2 regions of the Pandoraea sp. LA3 genome follow, and region 1 is predicted to be linked to the other one. Evidence: predicted binding sites of a transcription regulator. Region 1 holds the regulator's gene; the other holds the start of a gene.

Region 1 (7,328 bases):
CTTGCAGGATCACCTTGTTGATCGGCAGGCCCAGCACGTCGACCGTCTGCGCTTCGAGCGGCAGGCGCTGGAACTCGCCATCGGGGCGGCGCACCAGTTGCACGATCAGTTTGAGCTTCATTTTGCGGCGTACGGCCGTCTCACCGAAGATCGTCTTGATGTCGAGCAAGCCCAGGCCGCGGACTTCCAGCAGGTTTTGCAGCAGCGGCGGGCAGCGACCTTCCACGAAATCGGGGCCAAGTCGCACGAAATCGACGGCATCGTCGGCCACCAGGCCGTGTCCACGGCTGATCAGCTCAAGGCCGAGTTCGCTCTTGCCCAGACCCGAATCGCCGGTGAGCAGCACGCCCATCCCGAGAATATCGATGAAAACGCCGTGCATCGTGCATCGCGGGGCAAACACGCGGGAGATGTACAGGCGCAGGCTGTCGATGACCGACGCCGTGGACAGCGGCGTGGTGAACAGCGGCGTCGAGGAGCGAGTACAGCGCAGCACCAGATCGGGCGGCGCTTCCAGGCCGTCTGCCACCACGAGGAACGGCGGTTCCAGTGCGATGACTTCACCCATATGACGCTTGCGGTTCTCGTCCGTGAGGCGCTGGTAATAGCGCAACTCGGCCTCGCCGAGCACCTGAATCCGGTTCGGGTGGATGAGGTTCAGGTGACCCACGAGGTCGGCGCTGGAGGTGGCCGTAGCCACGCTCTCGGGCGTGAATCCGCGCTCCCACCCCTCATGGCCCGTGAGCCACGACAGACGCAGCGTCGCCGCGTTGTCGTCGAAAATGCTTTGCGCGTTGATGCCGGTCAGTTCCACCGCGTCGCCTCGTTCGGTTGGATGTGAGAGCTATTGAAGTCGTCTGTGTTCGCGGCGGTTCGTACCGGATGGCGCCCGGATCAGGGCTGCCAGTTCGCGAGTGCGGTATGGATCTCGTTCGCGCTCGGGGCGTTGATCAGTGTCTCGCGCATTGTGCGGTCGGAAAGCAACTGCGCAATTTCGGACAAGATCTCGAGATGCTGCTGCGTGGCCTGTTCGGGCACCAGCAGGAAAAACAGCAGGGACACCGGCTGGCCGTCAGGCGCTTCGAAAGGAATGGCTTCTTCGAGGCGGATGAATGCCGCCATCGGATGCTTCAGCCCTTTGATGCGGCCGTGCGGGATCGCGACCCCTTCGCCGAGTCCGGTGGAACCCAGACGTTCGCGGGCGAACAGGTTGTCAGTGACCGTAGCGCGCAGGAGCTGGGCATTCTTCTCGAAGAGAAGGCCGACTTGCTCGAAGACGCGCTTCTTGCTGGTGACGGACAGTCCAAGCAGGATGTTGGACTCAGGTAAGAGTTTGAATAAACGGTTCATCTTGTAATGCGGGCGAACGCTTAGTCGCCCTCCAACCCCCGATTGACCTCGCATTATAGACCACCCGCCGCCGTGCTCGCGGAGTGACACCGAACTGGGCCGAACCATACAAAAGGGGCCGTACTACGGCCCCGCGGTGGGTGTTGCCAGACTTACGAGAGACGGATATACGCTCGGGTGGTTCCTTGCGGGTTTTCGTCAGTGTCAGTCAATGCGATGACCACGCCTGAACCGAGCTTATTGCAGCGGTTCCGCCTCAGGAGGGAGTTGGTGGTGCTTGATAGCCTCGCGACCGTGATCCTGAACCTTGTCCTTGTACTGCACTACCTTGCGGTCGAGCATGTCGATCAGCTTGTCGATGGCGGCATACATATTCTCGTCACACTTCTCGACGAAAATTTCCTTGCCCTTGAGATTCACCGTGACGCTCGCGTTCTGGCGTCCCGCTTTCTCCTTGGACTTGTCGACAGAAAGGATCACCTCGACACTAATGACCTGATCGAAATGCCGCAACACGCGTTCAAGCTTGTTGACGACATATTCTTTCAGTGATGCCGTGACTTCGAGATGATGTCCACTGATCTGAAGATTCATAGCTGCTCTCCTTGCTGAAATGCCGAAGTGCACGCCGCGTCATCGTTGACGCTGGCTGGCATGAGCGCGAGCCATTGACGAGACGCAATGTCGCACTGCGGCGTTATGCCCCAGTCGCCAACATGGCGCACCAGGACTGTCCTACAAAGATTTGCGCAAGTTCACTGCGGGGATTCGCATGGCCTCGCGGTATTTCGCGACGGTGCGCCGCGCCACCACAAAACCTTGCTCTGCCAGCAGTTCCGCGATTCGGCTGTCGGAAAGGGGGCTCTGCGGGTCTTCTGCTCCTATGAGTTGCTTGATGAGTGCGCGGATGGCGGTCGATGACGCAGCGCCTCCGGCTTCCGTTGCCACGTGTGACCCGAAGAAGTACTTGAGCTCGAAGGTTCCAAATGGAGTGAGCATGTACTTACTCGTCGTCACCCGTGAAATCGTGGATTCATGTAAACCCAGCGTATCAGCAATCTCGCGTAAAACCAAGGGCCGCATGCCGATTTCGCCATGCGTGAAGAAGTTCTTTTGACGCTCGACAATGGCCTGCGCGACCCGCAGGATCGTGTCGAAGCGTTGCTGGATGTTCTTGATCAGCCAGCGCGCTTCCTGCAACTGCTGTTGGAGGTTGCCGGTGCCCGGATCGTTCCGGTTGTTTCGCAGAATCCGCGCGTACATTTCGTTGATACGCAGACGCGGCATGACTTCCGGGTTGAGTTCGGCCGTCCAGCCGCTTCCCTGCTTGCGTACCAGCACGTCCGGCACGACGTAGTCGGCCTGCGGCGAGCCATACGCCGCGCCCGGGAACGGGTCCAGCGAGCGGATCAGTTGATGGGCGGCGCGCAGGCCATCCTCGGTCACGCCGAGCAGGCGGCGCAGGCGGGTGTAATCGCGCGCGGCCAGTAATTCCAGGTGATCGGTGACGATGCGAAGCGAGAGCGTACGCACGCTGCTGGCGGGCAGACGCTGAAGCTGCAACCGCAGGCATTCCGCCGGGCTGCGGGCACCCACGCCCGCCGGATCGAAGCTTTGCAGGAGGGCGAGCGCTGCGTTGATCTCTTCGGTCTCGAGCGCCAGTTCTTCGGGCATTTCCGCCTGAATTTCGTCGAGCAGGGAGCCGAGATAGCCGTCTTCGTCGAGCGACTCGATCAGAAACTCCACCAGCGCGCGGTCGCGCGGACTGGCCTTGGTCAGGCGCAACTGGGCCAGCAGATGTTCGCGGAGGTTGGGATGGTCGACGTGCAGTTGCGGGCGCGCGTTGTCGTCGTCGTCCGATGCGCTGCCCGAGCGGGCAAAGTCGTTCAGGCTCCAGTCGCTGCCGTTGTCCTGGGCGTTGTCGTCGAAGCGGGCCTCGCCGTCCAGCTCACGGGCTTCGTCGTGACCATTGGCGGGTTCCGCGCTGTCGTTCGAACTACTGGACGACGAACTCCGCTCGTTGCGCAGCGACCCGTCGGTACCCACACGCACCGAGCCGGCGAGCCAATCGTCCTCGCGTTCGAGCATCGGGTTCTGGGTGAGGGCGTGCTCGACTTCCTGCTGAAGTTCGAGCGTCGACAGTTGCAACAACCGGATCGATTGCTGCAACTGCGGCGTGAGGGTCAGGTGCTGCGAGGTGCGGAGTTGAAGAGTCGGTTTCATAGCGTGTCTCGCCTTCATTGTAGAGGCTTTGTCACGCCAACGGAACCGGCCTGACCTCCTATCGGAGGCAGGGTTTACATGCGAAAAATTTGCTTTACATCCGGAAATTTTCGCCCAGATACACGCGACGGACGCTTTCGTCCGCGACGATCTGGTCAGGTGTGCCGGCGGCGAGCACCGAGCCTTCGCTGATGATGTAGGCGTGATCGCAGATGCCGAGCGTCTCACGCACGTTGTGATCGGTAATCAGGACACCGATGCCACGGTCCTTCAGGAAGCGCACGATGCGCTGAATTTCCAGCACCGCGATCGGATCGACGCCCGCGAACGGTTCGTCGAGCAAAATAAAACGCGGCTGCGTGGCCAGCGCACGCGCGATTTCCACGCGACGACGCTCGCCGCCCGAGAGCGACATGGCCGGATTCTCGCGCAGATGGCTCACCTGAAGCTCGTCGAGCAGCGATTCGATACGGCGCTCGATTTCGTCGCGCTTGAGCGGCTTGCCGTTCGCATCGACCTGCAATTCGAGCACGGCGCGAATGTTGTCTTCGACCGTGAGCTTGCGGAATACCGACGCTTCCTGCGGCAGATACGACACGCCCATGCGGGCGCGCTCGTGAATCGGCAGTTCGCTGATGAGGTTGCCGTCGAGCTGAATTTCGCCGTCGTCGGCGGGCACCAGACCCACGATCATGTAAAACGACGTGGTCTTGCCGGCACCGTTCGGTCCGAGCAGTCCGACGACCTCGCCGCTCTTCACGTCGAGCGACACGTCCTTCACGACGGTACGCGCGCCGTACTGCTTCTTGAGCGAGCGTACGACGAGTGCGCTCGGCTTGCCGGCGAGGCCCGCGCCCTGATTGATGGTCGAGGCGTTGCTGCTGGCGGTGCTGTTGGCAGAATTACTCACGCGGATTCCCGATGGACTTGGAGGGCGACAGCGGCGACATATCGCCCTTGGGGGCTGCGGCCGGCTTGCTCGCGCCAGGCGGCGTTGCCTGCGCACCCGTGGCATTGCGCGGGGCGAGGGTGGCGCGCACACGGCCGTTCGGATTGTTGGCGTTGACCTGATCCGAGCCGCTGTTGGCGGTGTAGACCTCATTGTAGGTGTCGTACGTGATCACGCTGCCGTGAATCTCGTCGAGCACTTTGGTACCGCCGGCCAGACGCTTGAGCGTGGCTTGCGTGGTGAGCGTGGCGACTTCGGTCTTGCCGTTGTAATAGATCGTCTGGCCCCACCCGTCGATGTATTCGTCCATGCCGTCGCGCTTCTGACGCATGTAGGCGAGCGGGCCGCCCGGCTTGTAGTAAGCCGTGGCGTACTGATAGCCCTCCGGATCCTGAGTCACTTCGACGCGATCGGCCTTGAGGAGAATCGTCCCCTTGGTCATCGTCACGTTGCCCGTGAAGATGTTGACCTGCTTGAGGTCGTCATAGCTCATGTGATCCGACTCGATGTTGAGCGGCTTGTCGCGGTCGGCGCGTTCGGCGTGGGCGAGCGGCGAGGCCAGCGCGCCGAGAACGGCGAAGGCGGCGGCCAGCGCGCGCAGGGCACGAAGCGTACGCAGGGACGAGAAGGCGGGTCGCAGGTGAAGGCGATCGGTCATGGGGTCTTGGAGCCCTGTTTAGTCTGAGGTGGCGCGCTCGGCGCGGTGGGCGCAGCGGACTGACGGGGAGGCGGTTTTCCGCCCAGCTCCGCCGGCTGGATCGTGCCGTGGACATTGCCGAGCAATTGTACGGCGCGCGTGATGTTATTGAAAATCATGCCATCGCCGTACATCACGGATGCCCCGCGGAACAACTGCACGGGCTTTTCGGTACGCACGATGTCTTCATTCACGAGCACCTGAAAGTGCTCGGAGAGCGCGCGCATTTCCGGGTCGCGCGGTCCCGGCTGACGCACCACGACAGCGTCGTCGTAGAGATCGACGATCGACATGTCAGCGTTGAGCGTGCCGCGCTTGCTCGTGGCGGTCACCTCCGGCTGATCCGGGGTAAAGGCGCGCACGGCCGGCATCGTCATGGCCGTCGTCTGATCGTCTTCGAAGTGCGTCATGTGAACGGCGTTGACACGGTACTGCGTCGTGCCGTTCGGCGACAACATGGAGATCACCATGTCGTCGGCATAGTAGTCGGGGATGTGTTGCTTCACGTACGGCGCGCGATCGGCGTCCGAGGGCAGCGTGCGCTGCACCAGCCAGTACGTGCCCGCTGCCAGCCCCGCCAGAACGACGATGGCAAGCAGCGTAGACGGAGAGACGCGTTGAATGGCCATGAGTGGATCGGTTCCCTCGACGCGTCAGGCGAGCGCTTCGGCGAGCAGGGCGTCGTAACGCCCCTGCGCGCGCAGGATGAAGTCGCACAGTTCGCGCACGGCGCCTTCGCCCCCGCGCGTGTCGGCGATCCAGTGGCAGCGCGCCTTCACTTCGGCGTGCGCATTGGCCGGGCAAGCCGCGAAGCCCACGCGCGTGAGCACCGGCAGATCGGGCCAGTCGTCGCCGATGTGGCCGCACACGTCGGCCGTCACGGACACCTTGGCGCACAGGTCCTCGAACGCGGCGCGCTTGTCGTGCACCCCTTGGTAGACGTGTGCGACGCGCAGGTCCGACGCGCGTTTGGCGACGATGTCGGACTGACGTCCGGTGATGATGGCCGTGACGATACCGGCTTCGGCGAGCAGCTTCAGGCCGTGCCCGTCGAGCGAATCGAACGTCTTGATGACTTCGCCTGCCGGGCCGTAGCGCAGGCCGCCGTCGGTGAGCACACCGTCGACGTCGAACACCATGACGCGCAGACGCGCCGCCCGTGCGGTGGCGTCGTTAGCGTCGAATGGCGTGATGCTGGGATGACTCATGGACGGGAAACTCACACGACCTTGGCGGCGAACAGGTCGTGGACGTTCAGCGCACCGACGAGGCGGTCGTTCTCGGTCACGAGCAGTTGCATGATGCCGAAGCGCTCCATCAGCTCGGCGGCTTCTGCGGCGAGATGGTCCGGGCCGATGGTACGCGGGCCGGCCTTCATGACGTCGGCCAGCTTCAGCGAAGTGAAATCGAGCGTACGCTTGAACAAACGACGCAAATCGCCGTCGGTAAAGATACCGACGACCCGGTCATCGGCGTCCACGATCGCGGTCATGCCGAGGCCTTTGGCGGTCATCTCGATCAGCGCGTCGGAGAGATTGGCGTCGGAGCGCACGCGGGGGATGGCGTCGCCGGTGCGCATGACATCGCGCACGAACGTGAGCAGACGCCGGCCGAGCGCGCCGCCCGGATGCGAGCGGGCGAAGTCCTCGGCGCCGAAACCGCGCGCGTCGAGCAGCGTGACGGCGAGGGCGTCGCCCAGTGCGAGGGCTGCCGTGGTGCTGGCCGTAGGCGCAAGACCAAGCGGGCACGCTTCCTTCTCGACGTGGGCGTCGAGATGCACGTCGGACAGGCGTCCGAGGCTGGAGGCGGCGTTGCCGGTCATGGCGATGAGCTTGGCGCCGATGCGCTTGATCATCGGCAGGATGCTGACCAATTCACCCGTTTCGCCCGAGTTCGACAGGGCGACGACGACGTCGTCGGCCGTGATCATGCCGAGGTCGCCGTGGCTGGCCTCGGCCGGGTGTACGAAGAAGGCGGGGGTGCCGGTGCTGGCGAAGGTGGCGGCAAGTTTGCGGCCGATATGGCCCGACTTGCCCATCCCGGTGACGACCACGCGTCCCTTGCAGGCGAGCAGAAGCGAGACCGCTTCGAAGAAGCTGTCGTCGAGGT
Region 2 (7,328 bases), on a different contig from region 1:
CCCAGGCCGCCAAGCAGTCCGGTGAGGGCGCCAAGCGGATTGTTGCCGGTGGCCGTCGTGGGCGTCGCGGTGGTGTTGCCGACGTTCGCCAGAATGTTGCCCAGCGCATTGGGTGACGTCGTGCCGGTGCTGCCCGTGAGCAGTCCGCCGGCGCTGGTCACGGTATTGCCGAGTGCCGTCAACGGATTGGCGAGACTGGCGACGACGGCGTTCGGGGCGCTCGCCTTTACTTGCGCGCCGGTGGCGTTCAATGCGCCGCCGAGGGTGCCGAGCAGACCGGCGACCGGCGCGCCGAGGCCGGTGGTGTTGCCGACCGTCTGCGTTGTCGTGACCAGCGTGCTCGTGATCGGCGTGATGGCCGACGATAGCGCTGCGGTGGCTTGCACGACCTGTGGGCTGGTCAATGCCTGCGTGAGCGCCTGACCGCCCGTCACGCCGCCCTGACCGACGGTGACGACAACCTGACCGAGCGCATTCGTGAGCGTGCTCACCGGTGTATTCGCGAGCGGGCCGCTGTTGCCGATACCTGCGACGCCGCTACCGAGCGACTTCGCCGCGTTACCGAGATCCGAGACGACACCGCCGGTGCTGGCAAGCGTGGTGCCGACGGGGTTTGCGCCGGTCTTGCCGAGCTGACCGAGGCCGTCGCCGATGCCCTTGCCGAGATCAGTGACGGCGTTACCGGTCTGCACAACCGCGCCGCCGACGCCTTGGGTGACTTGCGGCGATACCCCCGGAATCGTCGTGCCGGAGACCTGATTGCCGACGGCGCTCACGACCGAGCCCACCGAGCTGACCACACCGTTGCTGCTCGTGGATGGGTTCGTCGGATTGGTCGGGTTCGTCGGCGTATTGGGATTGTTGGGGTTGTTCGGATTCGTCGGCGTGTCGCCGGTTGCGCCGCTGCCGCCGCCCGAGCTGGAGCAACCGGTGACGCCCATCACGCCGACAATCAACGCAGTGAGCAACGTGGGACGCAGAAAGTTCGTCATGACATCTCTCCTCGGTGGGGCAGACGGCGGGCCGTCATGCGGTCACAGCGGTCATAGCGGTTATCGCTCGTGCAGCGCGCGTTTGCCGGACCGATGTCCGGCGCGCGTCGATCCGGCTCAGGTCTTGGGCGACGTGTTGCGTGCGTTCGAGACCAGACCGGCAATGTCCTGATCCGCTTCGAAGCGCAGGCGGAACGTCTCGCTCTTGAGTGTGCGAATGCTCTGCACCAGAAAATCGTGAATGGCGGCGAGTTCGCTTTGATCGTACGCAGCGCTCACCGCCGTGAGTTCGCGCGACACCGACGACAGGAATTGCTCGATCTGCGCGCAGCGCTCCTGAATCGGGTGAATCATCACCATGCGGCGGTCGTGCGGGTTTTTCTCGCGCTCGACGAAGCCGGCACGCTCCAGCCGGTCGATGACGGTGGTGATGCCGCCGGAGCTCACACCCATGAGTTCGGCGAGTTGTCCGGCGGTAATCGATTCGAGTTCGAGAATCAGGTCGAGCGCGTTCAGATCGGTGACGTTCAGACCGAGCTGTTCGGCCAGCGCCGCGTGATAGAGCGCGGTGTACACGGCGAGCCGGCGTCCGAGTGAGCGGACGATACCGGCGACGAGATCGTTACGGTTCGTGTGTCGGTCGCTCATGGTGCCGTGCGTTCCATTCGTGCCATTCGTCCCATGCATCCCGTTCGCGCCATTTGCCGAATGCGTGGGGGCAGATGCCAGGGTGGCGCCGGAAGCGGTGCCGGTGTCGGCACCGTACGTGTTATGGCTGTGGCTGCCGGCGTAACCATTGCTGGTGTCGCGCATTGCCGAGGGTTCGGAGACTTGCGGGGCGGCGTCGCCATGACCGCGCATCAGAACGCCGGTGTCGGATATGAAGCGGGCCATGGCATCTCCTTATCGATTGTTGTTGGTTGTGTGGCCGGCGCGAAGGCGCGCCGGGCCACGTACTGCATCAGTTACTTGCCGACGCTCGCCACGCTGCCGAGCAGGTTCGTCACCGGTTGGATGATGACGAGCAGGCCGTTGGCGCCACCGGTGCTGCCGCCCGCGCTGTTCGTCACGCCCGAGAGCAGGCTCGTGACGGGGGCGAGGGGGCTGCTGCTGCCGCTGCCGCCAGACGTGGCGCCGAGCAGGCCGGTCACCGGCGCGAGCGGGTTGCTGCCGCCCGTGGCGCCGCCGAGGCTGCCGAGCAGACCCGTGACCGGGGCGAGCGGGCCGCCGCTGGAGCCGCCCAATCCGCCGAGCAGGCCGGTCAGCGAGCCGAGCGGGTTGGCGCTGCTGCTGCCGCCACCGGCTGCGGTGTTACCCAGACCGCCGAGCAGCGAGCCGAACGGGTTCGAGGAACCGGTCGACGTCGAGCCGTTGACGAATCCGCCGAGCGTCGACACGGTGTTGCCGGTCGCGGTGACGGTATTGCCGAGCGATTTCACGACGCCATTCGACGAGGTGCCGCCGATCTGCGTGCCGAGCGATGCCACCGTGCCGCCGACCGTGCCCAGCAGGCCATTCAACGGCGAGCCGAGACCGGTCGCGTTACCCACCGTGCGGGTCGTGTCGGAGACCACGTTGGTGATCGGGTTGACCGCAGACGAAAGCGTCTTCGTGACCTGCGTCACCGGCCCGCCTGTGAAGGCCTGGCTGGCGATGGCGCCGCCGGCGATACCGGCCTGCCCCACGGTGCTTACGACGTTGCCGACCGCACCGACCAGCGTGTCGACCGGCGTGCCTTCGAGCGGGTTGCCCTTGGTGATGCCTGCGACGCCGCTGCCGAGCGACACGCCGGCCTTGCCCAGATCCGTCAACGCGGGACCCGTGCTGGCGAGCGTGATGCCGACCGTATCCGCCGACGTACCTGTCTGGCCCAGGCCGGCGCTCACGCCGTTGCCCAGGTCGGTGACAGCGTTGCCGGTGCTCTTGAGCGCGCCGCCCATACCTTGCGACGTTTGCTGCGAGACCAGCGGCAGTTGCGTGCTGGCGACCTGATCGCCGAGTGCGCTCACGACGTTGCCGGCGGAGCTCACGACACCACCGGCGCCGGCGGCGGTCGTGCCCACGGCGTTCGGGGTGCCGGTCGTGCCGGCCGAGGTGGCGCCGCTGCCGCCGCCGCCGCTGGAGCAGCCGGTCAGGGCGATGGCTGCGATGGCGGCCGAAGCCAGGAGGGTGCGTTGAAGTGCGTTGCTCATGATGTCTATCTCCCTTGGTCGTTCTGAATGTTGGCTGGCGGGGGACCGCGCATTGATGCCGTTTCGTTGTGAGGCTTACCGTCAGGTACCGCTATTTCCATTTGAGAAACCGGGGCCGCTCGCTGTGATGCCGTTGGGTACGTGCGGCGTGTCGGGTGAGCCGGATCCGGGCCAGCCCGGTCCGATGCGTGGGCATCGGAGCGAGGGCCGGATCGCGGCGGTCGCAGGCTGGCGGTGGAATCGCGCGGGTCATGATCGGTGGCCTGTTCGTCTGTGATGGCGTGGTGGATTCAGCGCGCCGGATTACTTCTTGCCGCCGCCGAGCAGGCCGCCGAGCAAGCCGGTCACCGGTGCGAGCGGGCCGCCGCTGTTGCTGCCGCTGCCCGACGTTGCGCCGCCGACTGCACCCGTCACCGAACCGAGCAGCGTGGTCACCGGGGCGAGGACGTTGCCCGACGCCGAGGCGCTGCCGCCGGCCGACGCGCCGCCCGAGCCTGCCGAGGCGCCTGCGCCGCCCGTAACGCCGCCGAGGGCGCCCGTCAGACCGGAGACGAGGTTCGTGACCGGGGCAAGCGGGTTGCTGCCCGAGGCACCGCCCGTGGCGCCGCCGAGGGCACCCGTCAGACCGGAGACGAGGTTCGTGACCGGGGCGAGCGGGTTGCTGCCCGAGGCACCGCCCGTGGCGCCGCCGAGGGCACCCGTCAGACCGGAGACGAGGTTCGTGACCGGGGCGAGCGGGTTGTTGCCCGAGGCGCCGCCTGCGGCACCGCCGAGGGCGCCCGTCAGACCGGAGACGAGATTCGTGACCGGGGCGAGCGGGCCGCTACCCGTGCCCGTGCCGCCACCCACGACACCCGACAGGCCGCCGAGGGCCGAGGTGAGCGGTGCGAGCGGGTTGGTGCTGGTCGGCGTGCCGTGCACGAGACCGCCAAGGCTGGCCACCGTGTTGCCGACACCGGTGACGACGCCACCGAGATCCTTCGCGATCGGGTTGTTGATCTGACCACCGATCTTGGTGCCCACGCCGGCCAGACCGCCACCGACTTGTGCCAGCAGACCGGCCACCGGCGTGCCGAGGCCCGTTGCGTTGCCCACGGTTTGCGTGGTGTTGGTCACGACCGTGGTGATCGGCGTGATGGTCTTCGACAGACCCGAGGTCAGTTGCTGCACCGGCGCGCTGTTGACGGTGTCCGTCAGCCCCGTGCCGAGGGCGGCGCCTGCGCCACCGACCGCGCTCACGACACCGCCGAGCAGCGTGGTCACGCTGCCTACCGGCGCGATCTTGTCGAGGCCCGTGGTCTGGCCGAGACCCGCCACGGCGTTCCCGAGTTGCTGACCGGCCTGACCGAGGTTGGTCACGGCGCCTGTCACACCGGTGAGCGTCGGGTTGAGCACGTCGTTGCCGGAACCCAGCTTGCCCAGGCCGTTCGTCAGGCCGTTGCCGATCGATTGCACGGCGTCGCCAGTCTTGGTCGTGGCGCCCGCCAGGCCGCTTTGCGTTTGCGAGCTGACCAGCGGCAGGTTCGTGCTGCCGACGACCGTGCCCAGATCGCTGACCGTCTTGCCGACCTGCGTTACGACACCCGTGCTGGCCGTGGCTGCCACGGTGCCGATGGGGTTGGCCGAGGCGCCAGTGCCACCGTTACCGTTTCCATTGCCATTGCCATTCCCGTTGCCGTTGCCGTTTCCATTTCCGTTGCCGTTGCCATTGCCGCTACCGTTGCCATTACCGCTGCCCGAGCCGTCGGGCACGGTGCCTGCGCCCGAACCGCCGCCGCTACCGGTGCCAGCCGTGGTGCCGCTGCCGCCACCATCGCCGAGCGAGCCACTGGTGCCGCCGGAGCCGGAGCTTGCGCAGCCGGTCATCGTGACGACGGCGAGGATAACGGCGGAAGCGAGAAGGGTGCGTTGGATGTTTTTCATGATGGAGTCCTCTGGTCTTTGTCGTAATCAGGCGAGCACGTCTTGTGCAGCCAATCGGTTGTTCATGCGTTGTGCGATGAGTGCGAACAGGAGCGCGTTGACGACTGCGCTATCGGGGCCCGTCATCGCATGGGCCGAATGCGTGTTGCTGCTGCGAGCGTTTGCCACTTCGGTCGGTGTGGCGGTGGCGCGTACGCCACCGCCTTCTTCACCGCCCCTCCCTGGGCTTGCGCCTCTACGATCGGTGTCGGCCGCAGCGCTTTGCTGTTTTGCCGAGATGCGTTGACGCTCTGCCGAGATGGCCGCGGCGCCGTGCATCGTTTGTTTGGTATTGCCAACGATCATGGTGTCCCTCGTGATCTTTAGCGTTGCGATGCAGGGATATCTGCAAGAGGTGTGCCAACCGAAGATTCACGGTTTGAATAACTCTTCTAGTTTTTTCTCGAATCGGCTGAAAAGCCTGTATTTATTTGCGTTTCGGAAAACAAGAATCTTTCGAATCGAGAGATCGGGATGGCAAAGGGGATGAGGAGAGTCAGGGTTAACGCCATCGGGAAATGGCGAAAAACAGAGGAATTGGCGTTCCCGTTACGGGGGGCGTTACGGGTAACGTTACGTAACGATTGGGATGTGATCGGGATGTAACGGAACGAAAGGCAAATGAAAAACAAGCCGGTAAATGCGGGTCGGCATTGCGCAACTAATAGAAGGAGCGCACGACATTCGGGTAATGCCGGATCGAAGGCGATGCTGAGGAAGCCGTACTTTTATGTAAAGGCGTGAAACGTCTTTGCGAATCGGTTATCCAAGGGATAACTAAGTAGCGATAGCGCTGGTGTGTACTTGCACACTGGGGCTGGCAGCGCAGGGTGCTGCGTGCCAGATGGATGAATAGTTATTTAAATACGCACTGGAGTTGGCCGCGGCGATTTCGATGCGGTGTGTGGCGCCGCACCAATCATGGTTTTCCCTCGCGAGCGCTGATTTGCTTAGTTTTGGAGTATTGTTTGATCAACCGGTGTAACGTATTTTTACAATCGCCGGAGTGATTGGAAGCAAGACTCTAGTTTTTGTGATTTAGTTTAAATTAGCATCGAAAAAAAATAGTACGCCGCAGCAAAGGCTGTACCAACAGACCGGCAAATATTGGCGTACAACGTAAAAGAGGTTCGCGAGCCTTATAGCGCAACGAGCCCGAGGCCGAAGTCAAGAGTTGATAAGCGATATGGCAGGACTGCACGTCAGCCCATCGGGCCGCTGTGATGTCCCGCTGTGTGCCAACAGGCGCTGATGCGTCTTTTTGAGGGAGGGTGATATGAAGCTCGGTAATCGTTTTCGACTGTTTGCGCGCGACGAGCGTGGTGTGACGGCACTGGAGTACGGCATCCTCGCCGCTATCGTGGCGGTGATCATCGGCGGCACCGTTTATACCAACCTGGGCACGGCGTTCTCGTCGGTGTTCTCGAAGATTCAGTCGGCGGTCACGGCGGCTGGCGCTTAATGCACGCTTAATGCATTAACGCATTGGCATGGCGGGAAGGCGCCGAAGCGCGCCGAAACAAGTCGGCATGTGTTCCTCGCGTCTGCGTGCTGTAGCGAGGGATCGTGCTGACGGATTGGGGAAGGGCATCTGTCGTACAGAATGCCATTCGGGGTAGTGGGATGCTGTATTCGCGAGGAAGCGAATCATGCAGGCAAATCGCGCAAGCAAGACCGGACGGCAGCTTCGACTGTCCCGGCAAAAGGGTGTCACCGCACTGGAGTACGGCATCCTCGCCGCAATCGTGGCGGTGATCATCGGCGGTACGGTGTACACGAATATGAGTAGTGTGCTTTCGAGCGCCTTCAGTACGGTGACTTCGGCAGCAACGTCGGCGTCGTCGCATTGACACGCTGTGCTGACATTGCTGTGGCTGTTGTGCGTGCCGATCGTATTGACTGATCTGATCGCGCGACGTATTCCGAACCTCTGGCTGCTGTGTGTCGGTGTACCGGCGCTGGGGGGGATCGGCTGGCAGGCGTGGCATTCCGGCGCGCACGTGGTCTGGGTTCACGGGCTTGGCGCGGTGCTTGGATTGATCGTACTGCTGCCTTTCTGGTGGCGCGGTGTCATGGCCGCCGGCGACGTCAAGTTGTTTGCGGTGATCGGACTGGTCGCTGGCTATCCGGCGCTGTTGCCGGTCTGGTGTCTGGCCAGCGTGGCAGCGGGGGTTCATGCGCT

Evidence for each region. The regulator sigma-54, encoded in region 1, starts transcription at its own class of promoters, with help from an activator protein. The targets are predictions, from matches to a motif close to TGGCANGNAANCTGCTTT.
Region 2: C5N93_RS18480 (collagen-like triple helix repeat-containing protein) is a predicted target of sigma-54. The motif match lies at 3,341-3,358, and genes of this name have one in related genera.

What each region holds. Positions count from the first base shown of each region.
Region 1 is NZ_PTPY01000034.1:214,981-222,308, reverse strand. It holds gene hprK (HPr(Ser) kinase/phosphatase) at 1-814, opposite strand, end outside; gene ptsN (PTS IIA-like nitrogen regulatory protein PtsN) at 895-1,350, opposite strand; gene raiA (ribosome-associated translation inhibitor RaiA) at 1,588-1,944, opposite strand; gene C5N93_RS15160 (RNA polymerase factor sigma-54) at 2,086-3,573, opposite strand; gene lptB (LPS export ABC transporter ATP-binding protein) at 3,668-4,438, opposite strand; gene lptA (lipopolysaccharide transport periplasmic protein LptA) at 4,476-5,180, opposite strand; gene lptC (LPS export ABC transporter periplasmic protein LptC) at 5,177-5,848, opposite strand; gene C5N93_RS15140 (HAD family hydrolase) at 5,873-6,427, opposite strand; gene C5N93_RS15135 (KpsF/GutQ family sugar-phosphate isomerase) at 6,439-7,328, opposite strand, start outside.
Region 2 is NZ_PTPY01000035.1:680,863-688,190, forward strand. It holds gene C5N93_RS18470 (collagen-like triple helix repeat-containing protein) at 1-992, opposite strand, end outside; gene C5N93_RS18475 (MarR family transcriptional regulator) at 1,110-1,886, opposite strand; gene C5N93_RS18480 (collagen-like triple helix repeat-containing protein) at 1,958-3,184, opposite strand; gene C5N93_RS18485 (collagen-like triple helix repeat-containing protein) at 3,488-5,107, opposite strand; gene C5N93_RS18490 (hypothetical protein) at 5,135-5,452, opposite strand; gene C5N93_RS18495 (Flp family type IVb pilin) at 6,423-6,608, shown strand; gene C5N93_RS18500 (Flp family type IVb pilin) at 6,796-6,996, shown strand; gene C5N93_RS18505 (A24 family peptidase) at 7,003-7,328, shown strand, end outside.